DNA from 3 places in the Kocuria cellulosilytica genome. Region 1 is predicted to be linked to each of the others. Evidence: predicted binding sites of a transcription regulator. Region 1 holds the regulator's gene; each other region holds the start of a gene.
What was found. The regulator LexA, encoded in region 1, represses DNA repair genes until DNA is damaged. The targets are predictions, from matches to a motif close to TCGAACANNTGTTCGA.
Positions count from the first base shown of each region.

Region 2: a site for LexA is predicted at 1,530-1,545, ahead of RCG67_RS15495 (hotdog fold thioesterase). Genes of this name have one in related genera too.
Region 3: a site for LexA is predicted at 2,030-2,045, ahead of RCG67_RS05715 (DUF6504 family protein). Genes of this name have one in related genera too.

Region 1 is NZ_JAVFWZ010000011.1:100,345-103,611, forward strand. Features, by position in the region: gene RCG67_RS15000 (ATP-dependent DNA helicase) at 1-719, shown strand, start outside; gene lexA (transcriptional repressor LexA) at 890-1,660, opposite strand; gene RCG67_RS15010 (LysM peptidoglycan-binding domain-containing protein) at 2,001-2,426, shown strand; gene RCG67_RS15015 (histidinol-phosphate transaminase) at 2,537-3,267, shown strand, end outside.
Region 2 is NZ_JAVFWZ010000012.1:64,013-67,279, forward strand. Features, by position in the region: gene paaC (1,2-phenylacetyl-CoA epoxidase subunit PaaC) at 1-127, opposite strand, end outside; gene paaB (1,2-phenylacetyl-CoA epoxidase subunit PaaB) at 124-441, opposite strand; gene paaA (1,2-phenylacetyl-CoA epoxidase subunit PaaA) at 444-1,460, opposite strand; gene RCG67_RS15495 (hotdog fold thioesterase) at 1,671-2,162, shown strand; gene RCG67_RS15500 (phenylacetate--CoA ligase family protein) at 2,164-3,267, shown strand, end outside.
Region 3 is NZ_JAVFWZ010000003.1:131,925-135,191, reverse strand. Features, by position in the region: gene RCG67_RS05725 (TIGR03885 family FMN-dependent LLM class oxidoreductase) at 1-524, opposite strand, end outside; gene RCG67_RS05720 (fumarylacetoacetate hydrolase family protein) at 746-1,585, opposite strand; gene RCG67_RS05715 (DUF6504 family protein) at 1,646-1,969, opposite strand; gene RCG67_RS05710 (GNAT family N-acetyltransferase) at 2,271-2,774, shown strand; gene RCG67_RS05705 (pyridoxamine 5'-phosphate oxidase family protein) at 3,007-3,267, opposite strand, start outside.

The DNA of each region.
Region 1 (3,267 bases):
GCTCGTCCTTCGACTCCGCCGCCGGTGCCCTGGGCCTGCGCGGCGAGGGCGCCCCGCGCTGGGAGGGCGTGGACGTCGGCAGCCCCTTCGACTACCCGAGACAGGGCATCCTCTACCTCGCCAAGCACCTGGAGAAGCCCGGCCGCCGGCTCACGGAGGCCCAGCTGGACGAGATGCTGGCGCTGCTGGAGGCCTCCCGGGGCGGGGCCCTCGGGCTCTTCTCCTCCCGCCGGGCCGCGGAGGAGGCGGCCGAGGCCCTGCGCGCGCGCACCGACCTGCCGATCCTGTGCCAGGGGGAGTCCTCGCTCGCGGGCCTCGTCCAGGAGTTCACCGACGACCCCTCGACGAGCCTGTTCGGCACGATGAGCCTGTGGCAGGGCGTGGACGTCCCGGGGGCCTCCTGCCGGCTCGTGATGATCGACCGGATCCCCTTCCCCCGCCCGGACGACCCGCTGGCGAGCGCCCGCAGCCGCGCCGCGGAGCGGGCCGGCGGCAACGGCTTCATGTCCGTCTCCGCGACGCACGCGGCCGTGCGGCTCGCCCAGGGGACCGGGCGGCTCATCCGCACGGGCGGGGACCGGGGCGTCGTGGCGATCCTGGACTCGCGGATCGCGACCGCCCGCTACGGCGGCTTCCTGCGGGGCTCCCTGCCGCCGCTGTGGACCACCACGGACCGCTCGGTGGTGCTCGGGGCCCTGCAGCGCCTCGCCACGGGCTGAGCAGGCCCGGCGCCGACCGGGTGCCGCCCCCGCCCGGACGTCCGCGCGGGCGGGGTGCGAACCGGCCGGGCCCGGCCGGCGCGTTCGACAGGGGGGCCGCACGACACCGGGCCGCACGGCACCGGGCCCCCGCCGGCGGCGGAGGCCAGGGCACCGGGGAGCGCGGCGGCTCAGAGGCTGCGCAGCACCGAGACGACCTTGCCCATCACGGTGGCGTGGTCGCCGAGGATCGGTTCGTAGCGGGTGTTCTGCGGCAGCAGCCACGTGTGGCCGTCCCGCTGGCGGAAGGTCTTGACCGTGGCCTCGTCGTCGAGCAGGGCCGCCACGATGTCCCCGTTGTCGGCGGCGCTCTGCCGCCGCACCACCACCCAGTCGCCGTCGCAGATCGCGGCGTCGATCATCGAGTCGCCCTTGACGCGCAGCATGAACAGCTCGCCGTGCCCGACCAGCTGGCGGGGCAGCGCGAGGACGTCCTCGACGGCCTGCTCGGCCGTGATCGGCCCGCCGGCGGCGATGTGGCCGACCAGCGGGACCATCGTCACGTCCGCCGAGGTGGACAGCTCGGCCACGGAATCGGGGCCCGCGGCGCGGCCGGCGGGCGCCGCCGCGGTCTCGGCCGCCGGTTCGGGGGCCTCCGCGCCGGCGGTCCCGCGCAGCTGCAGCGGCGTGAGGACCTCCATGGCCCGGGGCCGCTTGGGGTCGCGGCGCAGGTAGCCCAGCTTCTCGAGCTGGGAGAGCTGGTGGGTGACGCTCGAGAGCGAGGCCAGGCCCACGAGGTCCCCGATCTCCCGCATGGACGGCGGATAGCCGTGCTCGGCGATGGAGCGCTGGATGGCCTCGAGGATCGTGCGCTGGCGCACGCTGAGCCCGCGGCTGCGCGAGCGCGCCCCGGGGCGGGCGCCCCGGGCGCGGGGCTCCTCGGGGGTGGGGGGCTGGGCCATGGGAGCGTCGTCCTTTCCCGTCCGGCTGCCGGTGCCGCCGGTCCTCACGGTCCCGGTTCCGATGTCGGACCCGGGTGGTTCGATGGATCCCGGTCGGCAGGCGCAGGGGGTCCGCAGCGCGCGCCGGCCCGAGGCCCGAACACGTCCTCAGCCTAGGCGACACGCCGTGGGTGTTCAAACATATGTACGAGCCGGTGTCGACAGCGTTCGCAGGCACGTGCTAGACATGGGTCATCGGTATTCGAAAGTATGTTCGATCGAATGGAGGCCCGCACGGGCCGTCGACCGGACCGGTGTTCGAGATCGCCCGCCCGTGCGGGAACGTCAAGGAGTTCATGTCATGAGTGCCAGTGCCACCCTCAGCGCCGTCGTCGAGCGCCGCCGCGGTTCCGCGGCGGCGGGCGGCCTCGGCCGTGCGGCCCGGCGGGCCCGCCCCGCCGGCTCCGGCTCCCGCACCCCGCTGACCCTCACCCGCCGAGGCCGCCTGGTGTTCCTGGGCCTGCCCGTCCTCGCCGGCTCCGCCGCCCTCGTGGTGCTGGCGGTGATCTTCCTCGTCCCCTCGACGGCCACGGCCACGAGCGAGCCTGTCCCGGGCCCCGGGACCGAGCAGGTCACCGTCCATCCCGGGCAGAGCCTGTGGGAGCTCGCCGTGACCGCGGACCCGGACCGGGACCCGCGGGAGGTCATGGACGAGATCGTGGAGCTCAACGATCTGGACAGCTCCGTGCTCGTGGCCGGCCGGCCGCTCGAGGTCCCGGCCGCCTGAGCCGCCCGCCCGGTCCGGCCGGCCGCGCGTGGCCCCGGGCCGCCGCGGGAGCCCCGGGTCCGTGACGGGTCCTGGGCCGGAGGGCCCGGGCGGAGCACTAAACTGTCCGGGTGACGCAGAACCTGGACCGACTCAACGCCCTCCCGCTCCGCGACGACCTGCGCGGCAGGACGCCGTACGGCGCCCCGCAGCTCGACGTCGCCGTGGCGCTCAACACCAACGAGAACACCCATCCGGTCCCCGCGGACGTGCACGCGGCGATCGTCGAGGAGGTCACCGCGGCGGCCTGGGCCCTCAACCGGTACCCCGACCGCGAGTTCACCACCCTGCGCGAGGAGCTCGCGGCGTACCTCGGCCACGGGCTCGGGGCCGAGAACCTGTGGGCGGCCAACGGCTCCAACGAGATCCTGCAGCAGATCCTGCAGGCCTTCGGCGGCCCCGGCCGCACCCTGCTCACCTTCGTCCCGACCTACTCGATGTACCCGCTCCTGGCCTCCGGGACGCACACCGCCTTCGTCGCGGGGGAGCGGGCGGCGGACTTCGGGCTGTCCCCGGAGTCCGCTGCCGAGCAGGTGCGCCGGCACCGGCCGGACGTCGTCTTCCTGTGCTCGCCCAACAACCCGACGGGCACGGCGCTGGGGGCGGACGTGGTGACCGCGGTGTACGAGGCGGGCGAGGAGTTCCGCACGGTCGTGGTGGTGGACGAGGCCTACGCCGAGTTCTCGCACGGCGGCACCCCCACCGCGCTCACCCTGCTCGAGGGCCGGCCCCGCCTGATCGTCTCCCGCACCATGAGCAAGGCGTTCGCGCTCGCCGGCGCCCGCCTCGGCTACTTCGCGGC
Region 2 (3,267 bases), on a different contig from region 1:
CGCCCAGGTACAGCGCGTAGCGGGCCACGTCCTCGGGGGCCTTCGCCCCGCCGGCCGCGATGTCCTCCGCGGTGATCGCCTCGCCGGCGCTCTGCCGGGTCGCGGAATCGTGGGATGCAAAGCTCACAGGTGCTTCACCCCTTCGCTCTTGGTGTAGTACGTGGCGTGGCGGTAGCTCTTGCCCTGCGCGGACTCGAAGAAGCCGCCCTTGGAGTCGGGGTCCGACGCGGTGATGGCCGCGGAGGGCACGACCCACACGGAGGTCCCCTCGTTGCGGCGGGTGTAGAGGTCCCGGGCGTTGCGCACGGCCATCGTGGCGTCCGGGGCGTGCAGGGATCCGGCGTGGACGTGGGAGAGCCCGCGCGAGGACCGCACGAACACCTCCCACAGGGGCCACTCGTCCGAGGGCGCGCCGATCGGGCTCACGGTGTTCTCGCTCATGCTCAGGCTCCGATGAGTTCGGCGGAGCTGCGCTCCGCGGCGGTCTTGCGGGCATAGGCGGCGGCGGCCTCGCGGACCCACGCGCCGTCCTCGTGCGCCGTGCGGCGGCGCTGCATGCGCTGGAGGTTGCACGGGCCCCGGCCGCCGACGACGGCCTTGAACTCGTCCCAGTCCAGCGGGCCGTAGTCGTAGTGGCCGCGCTCCTCGTTCCACTTGAGGTCCGGGTCCGGCAGGGTGAGGTCCAGCGCCGCGGCCTGCTCGACGATCATGTCCACGAAGCGCTGGCGCAGCTCGTCGTTGGAGAAGCGCTTGATGTTCCACGCCATGGACTGCTTCGAGTTGGGCGAGTCGTCGTCCGGGGGGCCGAACATCTGCAAGGAGGGGCCGTAGAAGCGGTTCACGGCGTCCTGCGCCATCTGCTTCTGGGCGGGCGTGCCGTGCGAGAGCTCGTAGAGGATCTCCCAGCCCTGGCGCTGGTGGAAGGACTCCTCCTTGCAGATGCGCACCATGGCCCGGCCGTAGGGGCCGTAGGAGGCCCGGCACAGCGGGACCTGGTTGGCGATCGCCGCGCCGTCCACGAGCCAGCCGATGGCGCCCATGTCGGCCCAGGTGCGCGCCGGGTAGTTGAAGATCGAGGAGTACTTGGCGCGGCCGTCCAGCAGCTGCTGGTTGAGCTCGGAGCGCGGCGTGCCCAGGGTCTCGGCGGCGGAGTAGAGGTACAGCCCGTGGCCGGCCTCGTCCTGCACCTTCGCCATGAGGATGGCCTTGCGCTTGAGGGACGGCGCCCGGGAGATCCAGTTGCCCTCCGGCTGCATCCCGATGATCTCGGAGTGGGCGTGCTGCGAGACCTGGCGGACCAGCGTCTTGCGGTAGGCGGCGGGCATCCAGTCGCGCGGCTCGATCCGGGAGTCCTCGGCGATGATGCGGTCGAAGTGCTCCTCGCCCGCGCGGTCGAGCTCGGCCTGCTCGGCCGCGTCCGCGGCGGGCACTGCGTGGAGGCCCGTGTTCTGCGTAGTCATGGTGTCCCTCTTCCGACGAGATGGCGCCGCGGGGCGGGAGGGCCGCACGCGACTAACTGACCGTTCGTTCAGAATATGTGTCCGTGCAGGCTCCGTCAACAGGTGGCTCCCGAGTTCGGCAGGATGCTGTCGAGCGACGCCCGGGTTGACATGGACGGCGGAGTGGGATTGTCTACTGAACATTCGGTCGTGAATTGTGAGGAGAGTTACATGTCCCAGGGCCATCCGATCCTCGCGGGGGACCACACCTCGCGCTGGATGGGCATCACCGTGGACCGTGCCGAGTACGGCCACGCACAGATCCGCATGACGCTGCGGGAGGAGATGCTCAACGGGTTCGGCATCGCCCACGGGGGCATGGTCTTCGCCTTCGCGGACACCTGCTTCGCCCTCGCGTGCAACGACCCGGCCGGTGACGGCAGCACCATCACGGTGGCCGCGGGGGTGGACATCAACTTCCTGGCCTCGGCCCACCGCGGGCAGGAGCTCACCGCCGTGGGGACCGTGCGCGCCCAGGCGGGGCGCAGCGGCGTCTACGACATCCAGGTCCTGGCCGGCGACCGGCTCATCGCCGAGTTCCGGGGCCGCAGCCGCACCATCCCGAACCCGGCCCGGCGCGCCGCCGCGCCCGCCGGGGACCCGGCCCAGCAGCCCGTCCTGCAGCCCGTCCAGCCGTCCGTCCCGCAGCCCGAGGAAGTGTGACATGACCGAGTGCTCCGTCCCGAACCCCTACACCCCCGCCCCCGCTCCCGCGGACCGGTCGCAGCCGGACCCCGAGGAGACGATGAGCCGGGACCAGGTCGAGTCCCTGCAGGTCGAGCGGCTGCGCTGGACCCTGCACCACGCCTACGAGAACGTCCCCGCCTACACCGAGCTCTTCGACGGCCACGGGGTGCACCCGGGCGACTTCAAGGAGCTCGAGGACCTCCGGCTGTTCCCGTACACGGACAAGGAGTTCCTGCGGAAGGCGTACCCGTTCAAGTCCCTCGCCGTGCCGATGGGCGAGGTCCGGCGGATCCACGCCTCCTCCGGCACCACCGGGCAGCCCACCGTGGTGGCCTACACCCAGAACGACCTCGACACCTGGGCGGGTCTCGTGGCCCGCTGCTTCCGGCTCTCCGGCGTGCGCCCCGGCGACAAGGTGCACAACGCCTACGGCTACGGGCTGTTCACGGGCGGGCTCGGCGCCCACTACGGCGCCGAGCGCCTGGGCTGCGCCGTCATCCCGATGTCGGGCGGGCAGACCGAGAAGCAGGTCCAGATGATCCGGGACTTCGAGCCCGAGGCCATCCTCTCGACCCCGACCTACCTGCTGACCATCGCGGACGGCTTCAAGAAGCTCGGCCTGGACCCGCGGGAGACGTCCCTGCGCACCGCGGTGCTCGGGGCGGAGCCCTGGACCGAGGAGATGCGCCGGGAGATCGAGACGGCCTTCGACGTCGACGCGTGCGACATCTACGGCCTCTCGGAGGTCATGGGCCCCGGCGTGGCCGGGGAGTCCGCCGCGTCCAAGGACGGCTCGCACATCTGGGAGGACCACTTCCGCCCCGAGATCATCGACCCGTTCACGGACGAGGTGCAGGAGACCGGCCGGCCCGGCGAGCTCGTGTTCACGGCGCTCACCAAGGAGGCCCTGCCGATCATCCGCTACCGCACCCACGACCTGACCCGCCTGCTCCCCGGCACGGACCGGCCCGGGCACCGGCGGATGGGCCGGATCACGGGCCGCTCCGACGACATGATCATCCTGCGCGGGGTCAACCTGTTCCCCTCCCAGATCGAGGAGCTCGCCCTCCAGGTGCCGGAG
Region 3 (3,267 bases), on a different contig from region 1:
ACCGTCGTCGGAGTGAGCGCGGCGACGAGCAGGGCGGGCGGGACCTCCGGCGGGTCCCAGACTCGGGCGCGGTCGGCGTGGAAGGGTTCGTGGCAGGACACCTCCTCGCCGGCGTGCAGCCGGCGGACGACGTCGAAGCTGCCCTCGAGGAACCGCTGCCGCTGCTCCTTGGCCGGCCAGTCCGGGGTGACGGCCCGCTCGTTGAGCTTCTGCCCGCTGCCCAGGGCGGTCCAGACCCGGCCGGGGAACATGCGGGCGAGGGTGGCCGTGGCCTGGGCGGTGACCACCGGGTGGTAGCGCCGGCCCGGGGCGTGCACGAACCCGAACGTCAGGTCCGTGGTGGCCAGGGCCGCGCCCAACCAGGACAGCGCGAACCCGGAGTGGCCCTGGCGCGGTGACCACGGCTCGAGGTGGTCGGAGCACATGGCCGCGCCGAAGCCGGCCTGCTGGGCGTGCCCGACGTCGAGCAGCAGCTGCTCGGGAGGGATCTGCTCGTGGGAGGCGTGGAAGCCGATCGTCGCCATGGGGTCCTCCGGTCGAAGGCGGGAACAGAGAAGTGGGAACGGGTGAGCTCGGGACGGATGAGCCCGGGACGAGTGAGCTCGGGACGGATGAGCCCGGGACAGGTGAGCTCAAGACGGATGGGCTCAGGACAGGTGAGCTCGGAACGGACGAGCCTAGGACGAGTGAGCTCGGGACAGACGAGGGCAGGAACAGGGCAGAACCGGGAGGGCCGGGTACCGGATCAGCCGGCCGCGGCCCGGAGGTCCTCGGCGGGGGTGCAGACGTTGCGCAGCTCGCCGATCCCCTCGATCTCGGTGACGACCTCCTGGCCGTCGCGCAGCCAGATCCGGCGGGGCTTCTTGGCCAGGCCCACGCCGGCGGGAGTGCCGCAGGCCACGAGGTCCCCGGGCTCGAGGGTCAGGAACCGGCTGAGGTACTCGACCAGCTCCACGGCGGAGAAGATCATCCGGTCGGTGCCGGAGTCCTGGTGCAGCACGCCGTCCACGGTGCAGCGGATCGCCAGTCCCGCCTCGGGGTCGACCTCGTCGGGGGTGACGACCACGGGACCCACCGGGGTGGTGCGGTCGAAGTTCTTGCCCTGGAACCACTCGGAGGTCCGGCCCTGCCAGTCCCGCACCGAGATGTCGTTCATGACGGTGTACCCGGCGATCGCGGCCCGCGCCCGGTCGAGCGTGGCGTGGCGCAGGGACGAGCCGATCACCACGGTGAGCTCGGCCTCCCAGTCGATCTTCTCGGACTCCTCCGGCATGGCGATGGGGTCGGTGGGGCCGATGAGCGCGGTGGCGTACTTCGCGAAGATCGTGGGGTGCTTCGGGATCTCCTGGCCGACCTCCTCCGCGTGGTCGTAGAAGTTCAGGCCGGCGCACAGGATCTTGCCCGGGCGCAGGACGGGGGTCGCCAGGTCCGCCGGGGCCGGCGCGGGACCCGGCTCCCCCGGCAGGTGCAGGTCGCCCCCGGCCAGGAGGGCCCCGACGTCGGGAACGGGGAGGTAGACGGTCCGCCCGTCCTCCTGCCGGAAGGCCTGGGTGGTGCCGTCGCGTCGCACGGTGCCGAGTCTCACGGATGCTCCCTCACGTTCTGCGGTGCGGTCTCCGTCCGATCCTATGCACCCCCGGTGCGCCTATGCACAGCGCACCACCTGCGCCCCCGAGGCGCTCGTGGCCGCGAGCAGCCGCCAGCGGCCGGTGTCGAGGGTGTGGACGAGCTCGAGGGTCAGCAGCTCGGAGCGGGCGTTCAGCTGGACCTGGACCCGCCACATCTGCTGGTCCACCGCCCCGATCCCGCGGTCCTGGGGCAGCCGCGCGTCCTCGGACCACCAGGCGCGGCGCTCGTACCAGCGGACGGGGTCCTGCGCCACCAGGTAGCTCCGCCCGCGCCACCGCACGCCCACCGGCACCCCGTCCGTGTCGCAGTCCACGTCCACGCTCTCCGTCAGGAAACCCACGACGGCTCCTCTCTTCCTCGGCCGGCGCCCGTCCCGCGGTGCGCCCTGTTCCCTGGAAGCTAGAACACCTGTACGACACGCTAACCCCGGAGAGCACAGCAAGGGAACAGATGTTCCCTGCGGTGCACTGTTCGTGGCAGTCGTTCGCATTCGCAATTCAAGGGCGGGGAGCATGGACAAGCCCAGCGAAATGGATACGCTGAGAGCACGGAGGGCGTGCCCTGCGCGACCCGCCCGGACGTCCCTTGTCCCTCGTCCGCCCCGCCGGCATCCGCCGGCGTCGACCTCACGGAGGCCTCCCATGACCGGAACCATCACGCTGATCGCCCACACCGCGCAGAACACCAGGACCCCTGCGGTGACCCTGCGTCCGGCCGCCCCGGAGGACGCCGAGAGCCTCGCCCAGCTCTACTACTCCTCCTACGAGCAGGGCGGGGTCTCCAGCCTGGAGGAGGCCCGCGAGGTGATCCGGGGGGTCTTCGACGGGGAGTACGGGCCCTTCCTCCCCGAGGCCTCGCCGGTGGTGGTCGACGACGACGGGACCGTGGTGGCCGCAGCGCTCGTGCTGGCCCGGCGGGTCGGGGAGGACCTCCCCGAGGTCCCCTACATCTTCGAGCTGTTCACGGCGGCCTCCCGCCGGCGGCAGGGCCTCGCCGAGCAGCTCGTGCGCTGCGCCATGAGCACCCTCTACGACAACGGCCACGACCAGGTCTGCCTGCGGATCGCCGAGGACAACGCGGCGGCGCTCGCGCTCTATCTCACGCTCGACTTCAACCGCTGGGTCCCCGAGACGGACTACGTCTGAGCCCGGCCGGCGCTCCGGAGCCGGGGGCGCGCGGACGGCGCCCCGGGAGTCACCGCCCCCGGGAGTCACCGCATCAGGAATCACCGCCTCAGGAAGCACCCAGGAGCCACCGCCTCAGGAATCAGCACCCCAGGAATCACCGGAGAGACGCCGGACGGAGACACCGGCAGAGATGCCACGGGGAAGGCCCGGGGTCCGCAGCAGCGGACCCCGGGCCTTTTCCGTGGCCGGGTCAGAGCGCGAACTCCTCCCGGACCGGGGGCTCGACGGCGACGTCGACGAACCGCGCCCAGCGCAGGCCCACCTCGACGAGCCGGGTGGACTCGGGCTCGTGGCCGCCGGAGCCCGGGTGGCGGGCCTCCAGCCGCTGCCCGGCCTCCTGCGCCGCGTCGCCCTCGAGCACCGCGGCGTCGCCCTCGAGCTGGAACTCCTGGCCCGTTCCGGAGACCAGCACCAGGGAGACCCTCGGGTCGGCGCCGATGTTGGAGAACTT